2 regions of the Variovorax monticola genome follow, and region 1 is predicted to be linked to the other one. Evidence: predicted binding sites of a transcription regulator. Region 1 holds the regulator's gene; the other holds the start of a gene.
What was found. Region 1 encodes FliA, which starts transcription of late flagellar genes. Its sites were predicted from a motif close to CTAAAGTTTNNNNNNNNNNNGCCGNTA; they were not measured.
Positions count from the first base shown of each region.

Region 2: ACSFA5_RS28675 (FlxA-like family protein) is a predicted target of FliA. The motif match lies at 2,858-2,884, and genes of this name have one in related genera.

Region 1 covers NZ_JBPJZP010000003.1:557,698-564,133, forward strand. Annotated here, with positions in the region: gene ACSFA5_RS13785 (type VI immunity family protein) at 101-2,086, shown strand; gene ACSFA5_RS13790 (RNA polymerase sigma factor FliA) at 2,049-2,783, opposite strand; gene ACSFA5_RS13795 (MinD/ParA family ATP-binding protein) at 2,820-3,614, opposite strand; gene flhF (flagellar biosynthesis GTPase FlhF) at 3,625-6,171, opposite strand; gene flhA (flagellar biosynthesis protein FlhA) at 6,168-6,436, opposite strand, start outside.
Region 2 covers NZ_JBPJZP010000008.1:407,549-413,984, reverse strand. Annotated here, with positions in the region: gene ACSFA5_RS28690 (mandelate racemase/muconate lactonizing enzyme family protein) at 1-668, shown strand, start outside; gene ACSFA5_RS28685 (tripartite tricarboxylate transporter substrate-binding protein) at 681-1,667, opposite strand; gene ACSFA5_RS28680 (MarR family winged helix-turn-helix transcriptional regulator) at 1,868-2,410, shown strand; gene ACSFA5_RS28675 (FlxA-like family protein) at 2,454-2,825, opposite strand; gene ACSFA5_RS28670 (DUF3108 domain-containing protein) at 3,032-3,901, opposite strand; gene ACSFA5_RS28665 (hypothetical protein) at 4,052-4,174, shown strand; gene ACSFA5_RS28660 (DnaJ domain-containing protein) at 4,298-4,573, shown strand; gene ACSFA5_RS28655 (hypothetical protein) at 4,580-5,149, shown strand; gene ACSFA5_RS28650 (hypothetical protein) at 5,179-5,928, shown strand; gene ACSFA5_RS28645 (hypothetical protein) at 5,967-6,436, shown strand, end outside.

The DNA of each region.
Region 1 (6,436 bases):
GATTCTTCTGGTTTCCAAACCGGCTTAACCATTGTTGGCATTGCCGGCGCGGCACGACTTGCAAACTGCGCCGTCCTTTTTTTCGCGACGCGAGTCCCCGATGGCGCACACACTCCCGCCCCACCCCCTTGAGATCTCCTGTGACCCGCACCTGGCCAAGGCCCTGGCCGTGCTCGACGCGCTCGGCCCCGACGGCATCGAGCGCCTGCGCCGCCCCATGGGCGTGCTCGTGTACCGGCTGGGCAAGCTGCTGTGCGCCGCCGAAGCGCCCACCCTGCCCGTCGGCGCGCTGCTCGCGCAGGACCTCGAAGCCAGCCTGCACACCTTCCCCACGCTGAAATGGCAGGAGCCCGGCTTGCGCGAAGCCATGGCGGCGCTCACGCAGGTGCTTGCCGACCTGGGCCGCTACTGCAACGACGCCGCCCATGCTCCAGGGCCGACCGACACACGCAACACCTGGGGCAGTCCGCTGCCCTTCCTGCCGCTGTATCGCGCGCTCGGCGCCTTCGCCGTGGCCTTTCCGGTGCGCCCCGACTCGCGCTGCTACGAAACGCAGCCCGGCGAGGAATCCGTGGTGCATGCCGGCGGCGACGACAAGCCGAAGGTGCGCGGGGACGCACAGCGCAGCTTCGCCACGCTGCTCGATGCCTGCGACTACCAGGTGGGCTTCTGGCAGGCGCCCTTCAAATCGGAGCTCGCCCATGCCGCCAACGGCATGCCCTTCATCGGCACGCCGGCGCCGCGGCCCGCGCGCAAGGGCAACTGCCACTGGCGCAAGCCGAAGGGCAGCCTCTCGGCCGACCTGGTGGTCGTGCCGCCGGGGCACCCGTCGCCCAGCGCCACCCAGGTGACGCACGCGGTCGAACTGAAGCTCACCCCCGACTCCCTGGGACTCAACCAGAGCCAGGCCCTCGTCGACATGTTCGGCCGGGACCGGTTCCACGTTCTCCACGTTCTCCATGTGCCCTGCATGGGCGAAAGCGACCCCCTGCCCGCACCCGAGCTCCAGCGCTGGACCGATGCCCTGCGCAGCGACGCCGGCGCCACGGCGACGGTGCCTGCGAGCGACGCGTCGGGCGCGCCGCAACCGCCCGCCACCTGGCGGCTGGCCATGTTCGCCTCGGCCTACTTCCACATCCGCTCCAAGGCCGACGCGGGCCGGCTGGCCCTGCTCATCCCGCAGCTGCACGAGGAGTTCCAGGCGCTCACCGGCCACGCGCTGACCCGCTACATGGGGCTGCGCAGCGGCGCGGTCTCGCGCAGGGCACTCACGCAGGCGGACATCGAGACCCACTTCCTCAGGCATGCCGACGACATCGTCTCGCTCGAAGCCTTCGATGCGCCGACGAAGGAAAGCTCGTCGCAGTTCGAGTTCCAGGCGCTCGCACAGTGCCGCCGCGCGCGCCTTGCCGTGGCTGCGCCCGGCCTGGACTACCTCACGCTGCACTTTCCGCTGGCGTTCTGGAACGCACGCAAGGACGAACTGCGCGCCTGGTGGCTGGGCGCATTGCAACGGCTGCAGCCGGTTCAGGCCTATATGGGCCTGGGCATCGGACGCCCGCCGGTGCTGGAGCGCCATGCGTTCCAGCAGGCGGCCGAGTTCGCCCTGGCCCGGCGGTTTCTCGGGCTCGACGTGGACAAGCCCTTCTTCATGCGCTCCGGCAGGCCCGACGGCATGAGCCTGGAGCACGGCATGCGCACACCGAGCTTCGGTGTGCTGGTGTGCGGAGACTTCGCCACGAAGCTGGGGGGTGTGGATGCGTTGCGGGGCCGGCTGCGCAAAGTGCCGGGCCTGCGCGTGCAGCCGTGCATGGACGGCCGCGGGCTGTGGATCGAGGCCGGCGAGGCTCCCGCGCTGTACCCGGTCGAAGAAGGGGTTCCCAAGGCCCTGCGCGCACTGGCCGACACCTTGAAGCCCGTGCGCCTGCAAAGGCTGTGGATGGTGAGCTACCCGCCCAACGTGGCGCGCGACGACATGTTCACCCCCGACACCTCCGCGCGCTGGCTGCGGCGCTTCGATGCCGACAGCGACTGGCCCGGCACCGGGCCTACAGCAGGTCCTTCAGCTTCGCCCGCAGCCGGCTGATCGCCTGGCTGTGCAGCTGGCACACGCGCGATTGGCTCACTTCGAGAATCGCGCCGATTTCCCGCAGGTTCAGCTCTTCGTCGTAGTACAGGTTCAACAGCAGCTGGTCGCGTTCGGGCAAGGTCGCGATCGCGTCGACCAGCTGGTGCCTGAAGCCGCTTTCCAGCAGTTGCTCCAGCGGGTCGTTGCTGGCGCGCCCGTCCTTGCGCGATTCCTGCGAATGGGCGTCCAGGAAGGGGTTGTCGGCGTCGTCCTTGGTGAAGTCCTCCACGTACAGCAGCTGGCAGCCCTGGATCTCCTGCAGCAGCGACTGGTAGGCCTCCAGCTCCATCTTCAGCTCCTTGGCGATCTCCCCTTCGGTGGGCGAGCGCCCGAGCCTGTGGCCCAGTGCGTGAATGGCTTTCTCCACGCCGCGCGCCGACTGGCGCAGGCCGCGCGAGCCCCAGTCGTTGGCACGCAGCTCGTCGAGCATGGCGCCGCGGATGCGCTGGCTGACGAAGGTCTCGAACTGCGCGCCGCGGTTGTCCTGGTAGCGGCTGGACGCGTCCAGCAGGCCCAGCATGCCGGCCTGGATCAGGTCGTCCAGCTCCACGCTGGCGGGCAGCTTGGACATCATCTGCAGCGCGATGCGGCGCACCAGCGGTTGATGCTGCGCCAGCAGGTGCGATTTCTCGATGTTTCCCTGTGCGGTGTACACGGCCGTCCTTGTTCCGTTGATGGGGTGGTCCGCGCGTCAGGCGGCCTGCAGCGGCACGGCCGCACGCCACGGCCAGCGGCCCATGTCGTCGGCCAGGCGCCGGAAGTCCACCGCGGCCGCGCTGGCGGGAAAGGCCTCGGCAATGGTCTGCTTCAGCCGCCACGCATCGGGAATGCGCGCATCGAAGCGCACCAGGCCGGCGGGCAGCAGCGACAGCGCGAGGTAGCGGCTGCCGGCATTGGCAAGGTTGTTCATGATCTGCTGCGCGGCGTCGACATCGACCACGCCGTTGATGAGAAAGCGCAGCTGCTTCAGCCCGTGCGCGTAGTGCAGGTTCTTGATGCCCGCATAGGCCGAGGTGATCGACGCCGGATGCGGCTTGAGCACCAGCAGCAGGTCGTCCGCGGCCCGCGCGAGCGGCGACAGGCGCCCCTCGCTGTCGAAGGCCGCGTCGACGATGACCACGCCGTCGGGCCACAGCGCGCGCGGGTCGGTTCCCTCGGGCGCCACGCCGGGCGGCGCCGGCAGCACGTGCACGCCGCAGCCGGCCTGCACGTCGGCCCCGTCCAGCGTCAGCCGCTGGCTCGCCACGTCGGCCAGGCTGCCCAGCGGATCGATGGCCCAGACCTCGCAGGCCGAGCCTTCCTTCGGGCAGTGTTCGTCCAGCAGCAGCACGCTCCTGCCCTGCTGGACCAGGGCCACGCCCAGGTTCATGGCGGCGGTGGTGCCGCCGGCGCCCTGCCCCATGCCCGCCACGGCCACCACGCGCGTGGGCTTCGGCGCCAGCAGGCGCCGCAGTCCGTCCGCCTGGTCGGCGACCAGCTTGCTCATTCGGTTCTCCTCATCGGCCCAGTTGCTCCAGCGCACGCGGCGCCTGCGTGGGCGCCGTCGATTCGGTGCCCAGTGCCTCCAGCAGCAAAAAGAGCTTGCCCACGCCCGCATACAGCGCGCTGCCGCTCATGAGCCGTCCGTTGCGCGCGGGGCGGGCCGTCAGCTGGCCCAGCAGTGCGCGCGTGCGGTCGGCCCATTCGCCCTCGGCGTGCAGCAGGCGCCACACGGTGGTGGTCACTTGCCCGGCGATGAGCAGGCGCTTCATGTTGTCGGGGTCGCCCAGCTCGCCGATGCCGCCCGCCAGCTGCACGCCGTCGCGCAGCAGGCGGAAGCAAGGCTCTGCCTCGTTGGCCCAGCCTTGCCATTGCGCGAGCTGGCGCGCCGTCACTTCGGTGCCGACGTTCGACAGCGCGAAGCCCAGCGCCAGCACGTTGCCGGTGCGCGCGTCGAGCGTGCGGGTGGCCACGCAGCGCAGCGCGGGCATGGCGTCCCGCTCGATGCCCGCCGCCGCGGCGGCGGCGTTGAAGCGCAGCACCACGTCGACGTGCGCTTCGCATTGCAGCGCCGGCTTGCCGCGGAAACGCACCGGCCGGGCTTCGCCGAATTCGAGGTCCAGGTCCAGGCGGGCGAGCGTGTCGGGCGCACCGGTGCGCGAATCGATCACGGCGGTGGAGCCCGGCGCGCGCGCCAGCCAGCGCTGGCCGGCGGCCTGCCACTGCACCATGGCCTCGATGCCGGGCAGACGCGTGAGCACATGCACCATCGTGCGATGGCCGAAGTCCTGCTGGCGCAGCCAGGGCGCCTGGCGCGCGCCCGGCTTGCGTGCCGGGTCTTTCATGCCGCGCGTGGCGGCGGTGGCGAGCCACTGGTTGGGCGCGGCGAGCGGCAGGCCCGTGCGGTCCGACAGCAGCAGGCTGCCGTGGCATTCGTAGGCGTCGCCGCCTTCGTTGGAGCGCAGGCCGATCTGGCCCGACAGCGCGAGCACGTAGGTCTCGCAACCCGCGGCCACTTCGCCGCGCGCATGCACCGCGAGGTCTTGCAGCACGGCCTTCTGGCCGGTCTCGGCGTCGCCCGCCTGGCGCCAGAGGCCGCGCGCGCGCTCGAAGCCGATCTGCGCGCCGGACAGCGCGCTCGCGGCGGTGGCCAGCTCCTGCGCGTCGTGCGCCATGGCGCGGATCAGGTTCTGGTACTTCAGCCGCAGGCGGTCGGTCTCGCCCTGCGCCTGCACCACCTGTGCCGACGGGCCGGCGCCCGCGGGTTCTTCCTGCAGGTCGCTCTCGGCCGGCACGAACAGCGCGTTGTGCTGGCGCGGCTGGAACACGCTGTCCACCAGCTGCGCGCGGTCGGCCTGCAACAGGTTCTCGGGCACCTTCTGGCCGCTGGAGATGTAGTGCACCGGCAGGCGGTGGCGAATGACGGTGTCGATCAGCGCGCCCGGGTGCGTGGACTCGTCGACCTTGGTGAAGATGCAGCCGGTCAGCTCGTTGCCCTGGCGGTACGCGTGCACCACCTCGTTGAGCGTGTCGCCGTGGCTGGTGGCGTTCAGCAGCAGCAGGCGCTTCACCGGGCGCGGGCTCTGTCCCAGCATGGCGATCTGCTCGGGCACCGCGCGGTCGCGCTGGCTCATGCCGACGGTGTCGATCAGCACCATGTGCTTGTCACGCAGGTCCTGCAGCACCAGGTGCAGGTCGGCCGCGTCCTTCACGGCGTACACCGGCACGTTGAGGATCTGGCCGTAGATGCGCAGCTGCTCGTAGGCGCCGATCCGGTAGCTGTCGGTGGTGACCAGCGCGAGCTTGTCGGCGCCGAAGCGCATCACGCAGCGCGCGGCCAGCTTGGCGGTGGTGGTGGTCTTGCCGACGCCGGTCGGGCCCATCAGCGCATACACGCCGCCCTGCGCGAACAGGGCGTCTTCGTCTTCATGCACGGGCACGGCGCGAATCAGCTCGGCGCGCACGTAGGCCATGCCTTCGGCGTAGCTCTGGCCGGTGGGCAGCTTCTCGAGCATGGCCTTGGACAGCTTGGCGCTGAAGCCGGCGCCGAGCAGCGTGCGCAGCAGGCGGCCGCGCACGGGGTCGCGGCGCTGCTTGTCGTTCCACACCACGCTGGCGAGCTGCTCTTCGATCATGCCGCGCATGGAGTGCAGCTCGTTCATCACCGTGTCGGCCGGCGCGGCCGGGACCACCGGCGTCACTGGCGCCACTGGCGTCAACGGCACGGGGCGCGCCGCGAGCGGGACTGCTGCAACAGGTGCAACAGGTGCAACGGGCGCGGCCGGCGCGGCAACCGCAACGGGCGCGACTGCGGCCACAGGAGCGACCACGGGCATGACGGGGACGGCGGGCGGCGCAGGCTTCACGGGCGAGGCATCGCCCACCACCTGCTGCATGTCGCCTTCCACCATGGCGACGATCTCGACGCCCTCCGGCGCCACGCGGTGGCTGAGCACGATGGCGTCGGCGCCCAGCGCCTCGCGCACGAGTCTCAGGGCTTCGCGGCTGGTGGCCGCGACGAATTTGCGTGCGGTGGTGCGCACGTCGGTCTGCTGGGAATTCAAACGCGTCCTCCAATGGCGGCAGTGATCTTGATGGTGCGGGAGTCAGGAATCTCCGCATGCGAAAGCACCTTGAGCTGCGGCAGGCTGCGCCGCAGGAAACGCGACAGCAGCACGCGCAGCGCGTGCTGCACGACCAGCACGGGCGCCAAGCCCAGCTGTTCCTGTCGAACGATGGCGGCCTGCGCCTGGCGCAGCAGGTTGTCGGCAATGCCGGGCTCGATGCCGCTGCTGCTGGTCAGCGCCTGCTGCAGCACGCCGTCGAGCG
Region 2 (6,436 bases), on a different contig from region 1:
GCGAGATGACCAGCTACCTGGAGCGCGGCTACTCGGTGGTGAAGATGAAGATCGGCGGCGCCACGCTGGCCGAAGACTGCGCGCGCATCGAGTCGGTGCTGAAGATCCTCGGGCCCGGCCGGCAGCTGGCGGTGGACGCCAACGGCCGCTTCGACCTGGAGACCGCCGTCGACTACGGCCGCGCGCTGTCGCAGTACCCGCTGTTCTGGTACGAGGAAGCCGGCGACCCGCTCGACTACGAACTGCAGGCGAAGTTGGGCGAGGTGTACGCCGGCCCGATGGCCACGGGCGAGAACCTGTTCTCGATGCAGGACGCGCGCAACCTCATTCGCCACGGCGGCATGCGGCCCGACCGCGACTGGCTGCAGTTCGACTGCGCGCTGAGCTACGGGCTGGTGGAGTACCTGCGCACGCTCGACATGCTGAAGACGCATGGCTGGTCGCCCTCGCGCTGCATTCCGCACGGCGGCCACCAGATGTCGCTGGCCATCGCGGCCGGCCTGGGCCTGGGCGGCAACGAGAGCTACCCCGACCTGTTCCAGCCTTACGGCGGCTTCCCCGACGGCGTGAAGGTGCAGAACGGCTACGTCACGCTGCCGCCGCTGCCGGGCATCGGCTTCGAGGGCAAGGCCGATCTCATTGCCGAGATGCGGGCACTGGCCGCCTGAATCGGCGCGGCGTCAGGGCTGGAAACCCGAGCGGCGTACGACGGGCTCCCATTGCTGGCGATACGTTTTCAGCATCTGCGCGGTCTCGGCCGCCGTGCTGACCACGGACGTGATGTACAGCGCGTCGGCCGCCTTCTGCAGGCCCGGGTCTTTCATGACGTCGTGGATCGCACCGGCCAGCAGCTGCACCTTGGCAGGCGTCATCGTGCTGGGCGCGAAGAAGGTGTTCCAGCCGTCGGCGTCGATCTTCATGCCGGCCTCGCGGAAGGTCGGGATGTTGGGCGCGAAGCTCGCGCGCTTCTTGCCCGACACGGCCAGGATGCGCACCTTGCCTGCCACGTGCTGCGCATAGAGCGAGTCGAGCGTGTCGATGGCAATCGGCAGGCTGCCCCCGATCAGGTCGGCCGACAGCGGCGCCGAGCCGCCGTAGCCCTTGATCTGCGGCTGCACGCTCAGCGCGTCGCCCACCATCAGGCCGAAGAAGTGAGGCAGGCTGCCGGTGGCCGGCACGCCGAAAACGGCTTCTTCGGGGTGTGCCCACAGCCGGCCCACCAGGAACATCGCGCGGTCGAGCTGCAGCTTGTTGCCCACCGCCAGCGCGAAGTCGTAGCTGCTGACCTGCGAGACGGGCACGAAGTCCTTGTCGGGGTCGTAGCCGGCGTCCTTGAACACCAGCGGCGCCACCACCATCACGGCGGGGTTGCCGAGCATCAGCACGTTCTGCCCCGCGGGCGTGCGCTTCACTTCCTTGGCCGCGAGCCGCCCGCCTTCGCCGGGACGGTTTTCCACGGTGACCTTCACGCCGAGCCTGGGCGTCAGCCGCTCGGCGATCAGGCGCGCGATGCGGTCGGTGCTGCCGCCGGCCGCATAGCCGACCACCAGGGTCAGCGGGCCGTCCAGCGCGGGCGCCTGCGCGTGGGCGGTGTGCGCGGCGGGAGCGCAAGCGGCCAGGGCCACGCCCCATGCCATGAGTTGTCGCCTGGAAAAGAATGCGGGCATGAAGTGTCCTGCGGGCAGTTGTCGGTGTCGGGGATGGGCACGCGCGCAACGTCTTCACAGCGAGAATCACCCGCCACGTTGTGTTGCTGTTCGTGCAAATTTGTTACCGAGTTATACGGAAGCACAAACAGTTGATCTAATCCATCACCTGTTCGCCGAGGCGGGCGGACCACACTCTTGCCGCCCGTTAACCCATCCGTATGCAAGCTTTCCCCGACGCAGACGCCTTGCGCGCGCCCCGCTCCCTGGACGACCTGCTGCTGTACCGCCTGGCGCGTGCCATGCGCGCGGGCAGCGGCATGGCCACGCGGCTGGTCGAGGGCGGTTTCGGCATCACGCGGCGCGAGTGGGGAATGATCGCCACGCTCGCGCAGGAAGGCGAGATGACCTCGTCCGTGCTGGCCGCGAACCTGCACCTGGACCGCGTGCGCACGTCGCGCGGACTGCGCAGCCTGGTCGAGAAGAAGCTGGTCGAACGACGGCAGGATTCGGAAGACAGGCGCGAGGTGCATGTGCGCCTGAGCGCGTCGGGCCAGCAGCTTTTCGGCCAGCTGTTTCCGCGCATCGCGGGGCTGAACACCGGCCTGCTGGAAGGCATCGCGCCCGCCGACCTCGATGTCTTTCTGCGTTGCCTGCGGCACCTGGAACAGCGCGGCAGCGAACTGGTGGCACAGGGCGCCGTCGCGGAAAAGGCCGACCGGCGCTCGGGCGGCACGCGGCACCGGTGGCCGGAGCGCGGCTGAGGCCTGGGCCTGGCCCGGCCCCGCAGCGTCTTTTTTTGCCTTGTCAGGCTTCGACGTTGAGCGTGCCGCCGATGGGCACGCCGTTGGCGTTGGTGCGGAACGCGCTGTTGCTGTTGCTGCTGCTCGATCCCGTTTCGTTCTTCACGGCGTCGATCTGCTGCTCCGCGCTTTTCTGCATCGCCGCCGCCTGAATCGCCTTCAGCTGCGCCTGCAGCATGGCGAGCTGGGTGTTGAGCGACTCCAGCTGCTGCTGAACCGCCTTGCGCGCATCGCCTTCGGGCGTTTCGACCAAGGTCTTCTGCGTGGCGGTGATCTGCTTTTGCGTAGCGACGATCTGGCGCTGGATCTTCGCGACTTCGGCGGCGGTGCCGCTCCCTGTTCCGGCTGTGCTCGAAGCACCGATGGCGGTCAGCATGGACGTCCTCTGTTGTTGTGTGGATGAAGGACTATCGGCAGGTTCGGGGGGAAATGTAGGGGCGCACAAGCATCGGTTGGGTCGACGAGAGGCGTTGCGTGGTCGGGGCAACCCGTTTCTGCAGATTCGGCAAGACCGAGCCCGAGGTGTGCCTGAAACTGAAACGGACCCCGAAGGGTCCGTTTTCTAGAGAAAAGCCAGCGACGTTACTTGGGTGAGTAGGTCATCTTGGTCACGACCATTGGCGCCTTCGGGTCGAGTCCCTTGAGGAATTGGCCTCGATAAGGGCCTTCGGCCGCCACCCAGAACTCATTGGCGAATTCTTTTGTAAGCACCGAACCGCCAATTGTCATCTTCAGCGAAAGCTTGCACGTATCGAATGTGCCCATCGCGGTTTCCAGTTTTTCACGGCCGATGTAGGTGAGTTCGGCATTCGCTTGCAGGGAAGTCGTCGCGCCACTTCGACCGTTGAGAACCTCTTTTTTCGATACAGAAGTTTGTTGCTTCACGACCTGACCGGATTTGATGTCGACCGGAAACGAGAACGGCGGCTCATAGGTCTGGGTCACGTAAGAAGCATTTCCCGAAGGAAATACGGAAGGGAACGCGGCCGCAACTTTCGGATCGATCGTATTTTTGTAGGTTGCCGACTTTCCGTAGAGCAGGATGTTGCCGTTCGCAAAGTCCTTGTATTCTTTCTTGACAGTGCTTTGCCGATACTGCGCCGAATCGACAGTTTCCGAAGCCACGTTGAAGGCAACCGGATTGGCGCCGGCAAACGCCTCGCGGCCCTCGGTGACGGTCTTGCGGTGGAAGGAGGCCGTCGCGGGATCCGCTCCTGGCTTCACTGCGTCGAATTCCAGAAGCGTGCCTTCGCGGAAATCGGCCTCGTTGAAGCACGGCGCCGAACTGTCTACCACCGCAGGGGCCGGCTGTTCGGGTGCGGGTGAAACCGGCAATGTGGCAAATCCTTCCGGACCTCCTCCGCCACCGCCACATGCGGAAATGAATGCAGCCGCGGCTGCAATGGCAACCAGTCGCGCGCGCGGCATGTTGCTGGTATTTTCTCGGTTCAATTTCTTCTCCCTTTTTAGTGAGTTCCAATTTTGAGGGAGGCTTTCCGCTGGTTGCCGACAGCGACGTTTGGTCTGAGTGAATCAGCATTGCCCAAGCGAGAAAAAGTCACAAACTTTCTCGCTTAATCTCATGAATGGCATTCATGAGAAATGAAAATTTTCAAGTTGCCGAAAGACAGCAAAGGCGCGGTCGAATTCGAAGAGGGAGACGATCCGGTCGTCAGCAAAAGTTGGTATTTATTGGCATCTCTCGCGCTGTGCGAAACAGGCTGAGCGGTCACTGCAGGCTCGATCAACCCCAGATCAGGGCCTCGCGAGGCACGAACTCACACCCCCTGCCTACAATCGACCCCTTCTGCGGCTCGCCGTGACACCCGCAACTCACAAAGGCACCGCATGCAAGACCACTATCTCGCCTTGGGTGTCAGCAGCAGCGCGAGTGCGGCGGACATCAAGAAGGCCTACCGCCAACAAGCCGCCCGGCTCCACCCGGACCGCAACCCTGCGCCGGACGCCGCCACACGTTTCCGTGCTGCCCAGGAGGCCTACGACATCCTTGGCGACAGCGCCAAGCGGGAGACCTACGACAACAACCGCAAGCGCAACCTGCTGGACGATCCACTGCAAACCGCGCGCGGCATCTGGGCAGACTATTTCCACCGGCTCATCTAGGTCTCGATGCACGTATCCCCCTTCTTCCACAACCTGAATTCCGCGTACCTGGCTGAACTCGACGACATGCGCCACGACTCCGAGGGGCATTTCGTGCTGGAGCGGCGGCTGGCCGAGCGGCGCAGCGAGCTCGCGTTCCTGGTTCACATGCTGGAGGTCGCGCCCGAGATGGTGGCAGTCGTGCTGCACAAGGCTTTCCACTTCACGTCCATCCCGGCCATGGACCAGTTGCTCGCTTGCGAGCCCGGAGACCTGGCGGCCTGGGAGAGCCTGCGGAAGACCATCGAGATCGCACCGTGGGCCAGGCCGACCGTGCAGCTGCTGCGTGAGCAGGCCGCCGGCGACCGCTTCCTGAGCGTGGCTGCCGCGCTGGAGTACATGGCGGGCAGCCCCCGGCACGCGCCCGCCCATGCAGGCGACGAAGACGACAGCGAAAAAGACGCGACCAACGCCGACGACGACACGAACGACCGCCAGCCCCTGTCGGCCGACGACCTGGACGACGCCGACGGCCAGACCCGCGAGGACGCTCGCGCCGACTGGATGGCCGACCAGGGTTTCGACCGCAAAGACTGAGCAGACCGGCACGCAAGACATCCACCGCAATGAACCACCTCGCCCTGATCACGAAGACCCGCAGCCTGATTGCCGCAGGCGACATTGCCGGCGCCGAGTCCGCCCTCACCGAACTGGCGGACACCGAGGGCGACAGCGCGCTGATGGTGGTGCTCGACCAGCTGGCGCCCAAGGACATCCTCGCGGTGATGCGCGAGTACGACCCGTCCCGGGAGTCGGTCGTGAGCCTGCTGGTCACCCCCGCACAGTTCGCGCATGCCATCGTGATCGAGAAGCGCTACAAGGACCTCACCCACACGCACCTGCGCGGCATGGTGAACGCCATCGTCTTCCGGGAGGACGCGGACCCGGTGGCGTTCCTGACCGCTGTGGGCGATCTGGAGGGCGGCAGCGAAGCCATGGCGAACTACTTCGCCCAGAAATGGGCGCGCATCGAATCCTTCGCCCGCAGCGGGACCTTCGACACCGCGGAGGAAGACGGCGAGATGCTCTCCGAGACCGAGCTGCTGGCGTCAGCGTATGCCACCCCCCAGGTCTCGCTGGACGAGGTGGCCGACCAGGACTGGATGGAGCTGGCCTGGCGCATGCGCCACGAGTGCCCCGACCTCTTCACCGAGACCTTGCTGGTCCTGCGTGCGCAGGCACGCGCCCATGACCTCGGCGTGGGGGACGACGAAGAGACCGTTGAAGCAGAAGACACGCGCGTGGAGACCAGCGACACCGATCGGGGCCGCAGCACACCGGCGGCACGCGACGACGAGGAAGAGTCGGCGATCTGACGGCGCCAGCCACAGCGACTGAATGCACGATGCCCGCGATGCCCACGCCCCACCACACCGCCCCAGACAGCACCCCCCAGGCCATCGCGCTGTTCGACGGGCGGCCCTTTTTTGAGAAGGCCCTGCAGCATGGCGTGCGCCACGGCATCATCGGGCCCGCGAAGCTGGCCGCCATGTGCCAGGAAGCGCCCAAGGGCATGGTGCAGATCGCGCGTTATTTCGGCACCGAGTACCTGCTTCCTGACCTGGAGCGCGCCAGGGACAGGCTGATCAACCTGGTGAGCCTGTACCTGGAGCACTCGACTGGGGGCGACCTGGACCAGGCCGCCGAGTCCCTGCGGGACCACAGTCTGCTGTCGCGCTCCAAGGGCGGTTCGGACATGCTCAAGGCGCTGATCGCCATGCCCAAGAGCAGCCATTTCGGCATGCAGGCGCATGGGGTCTTCGAGACCAAGCACATCCCGTTGCTCGCCAAGTGGTCGCTGCGCAGCCTGCACGAGTACCGCGC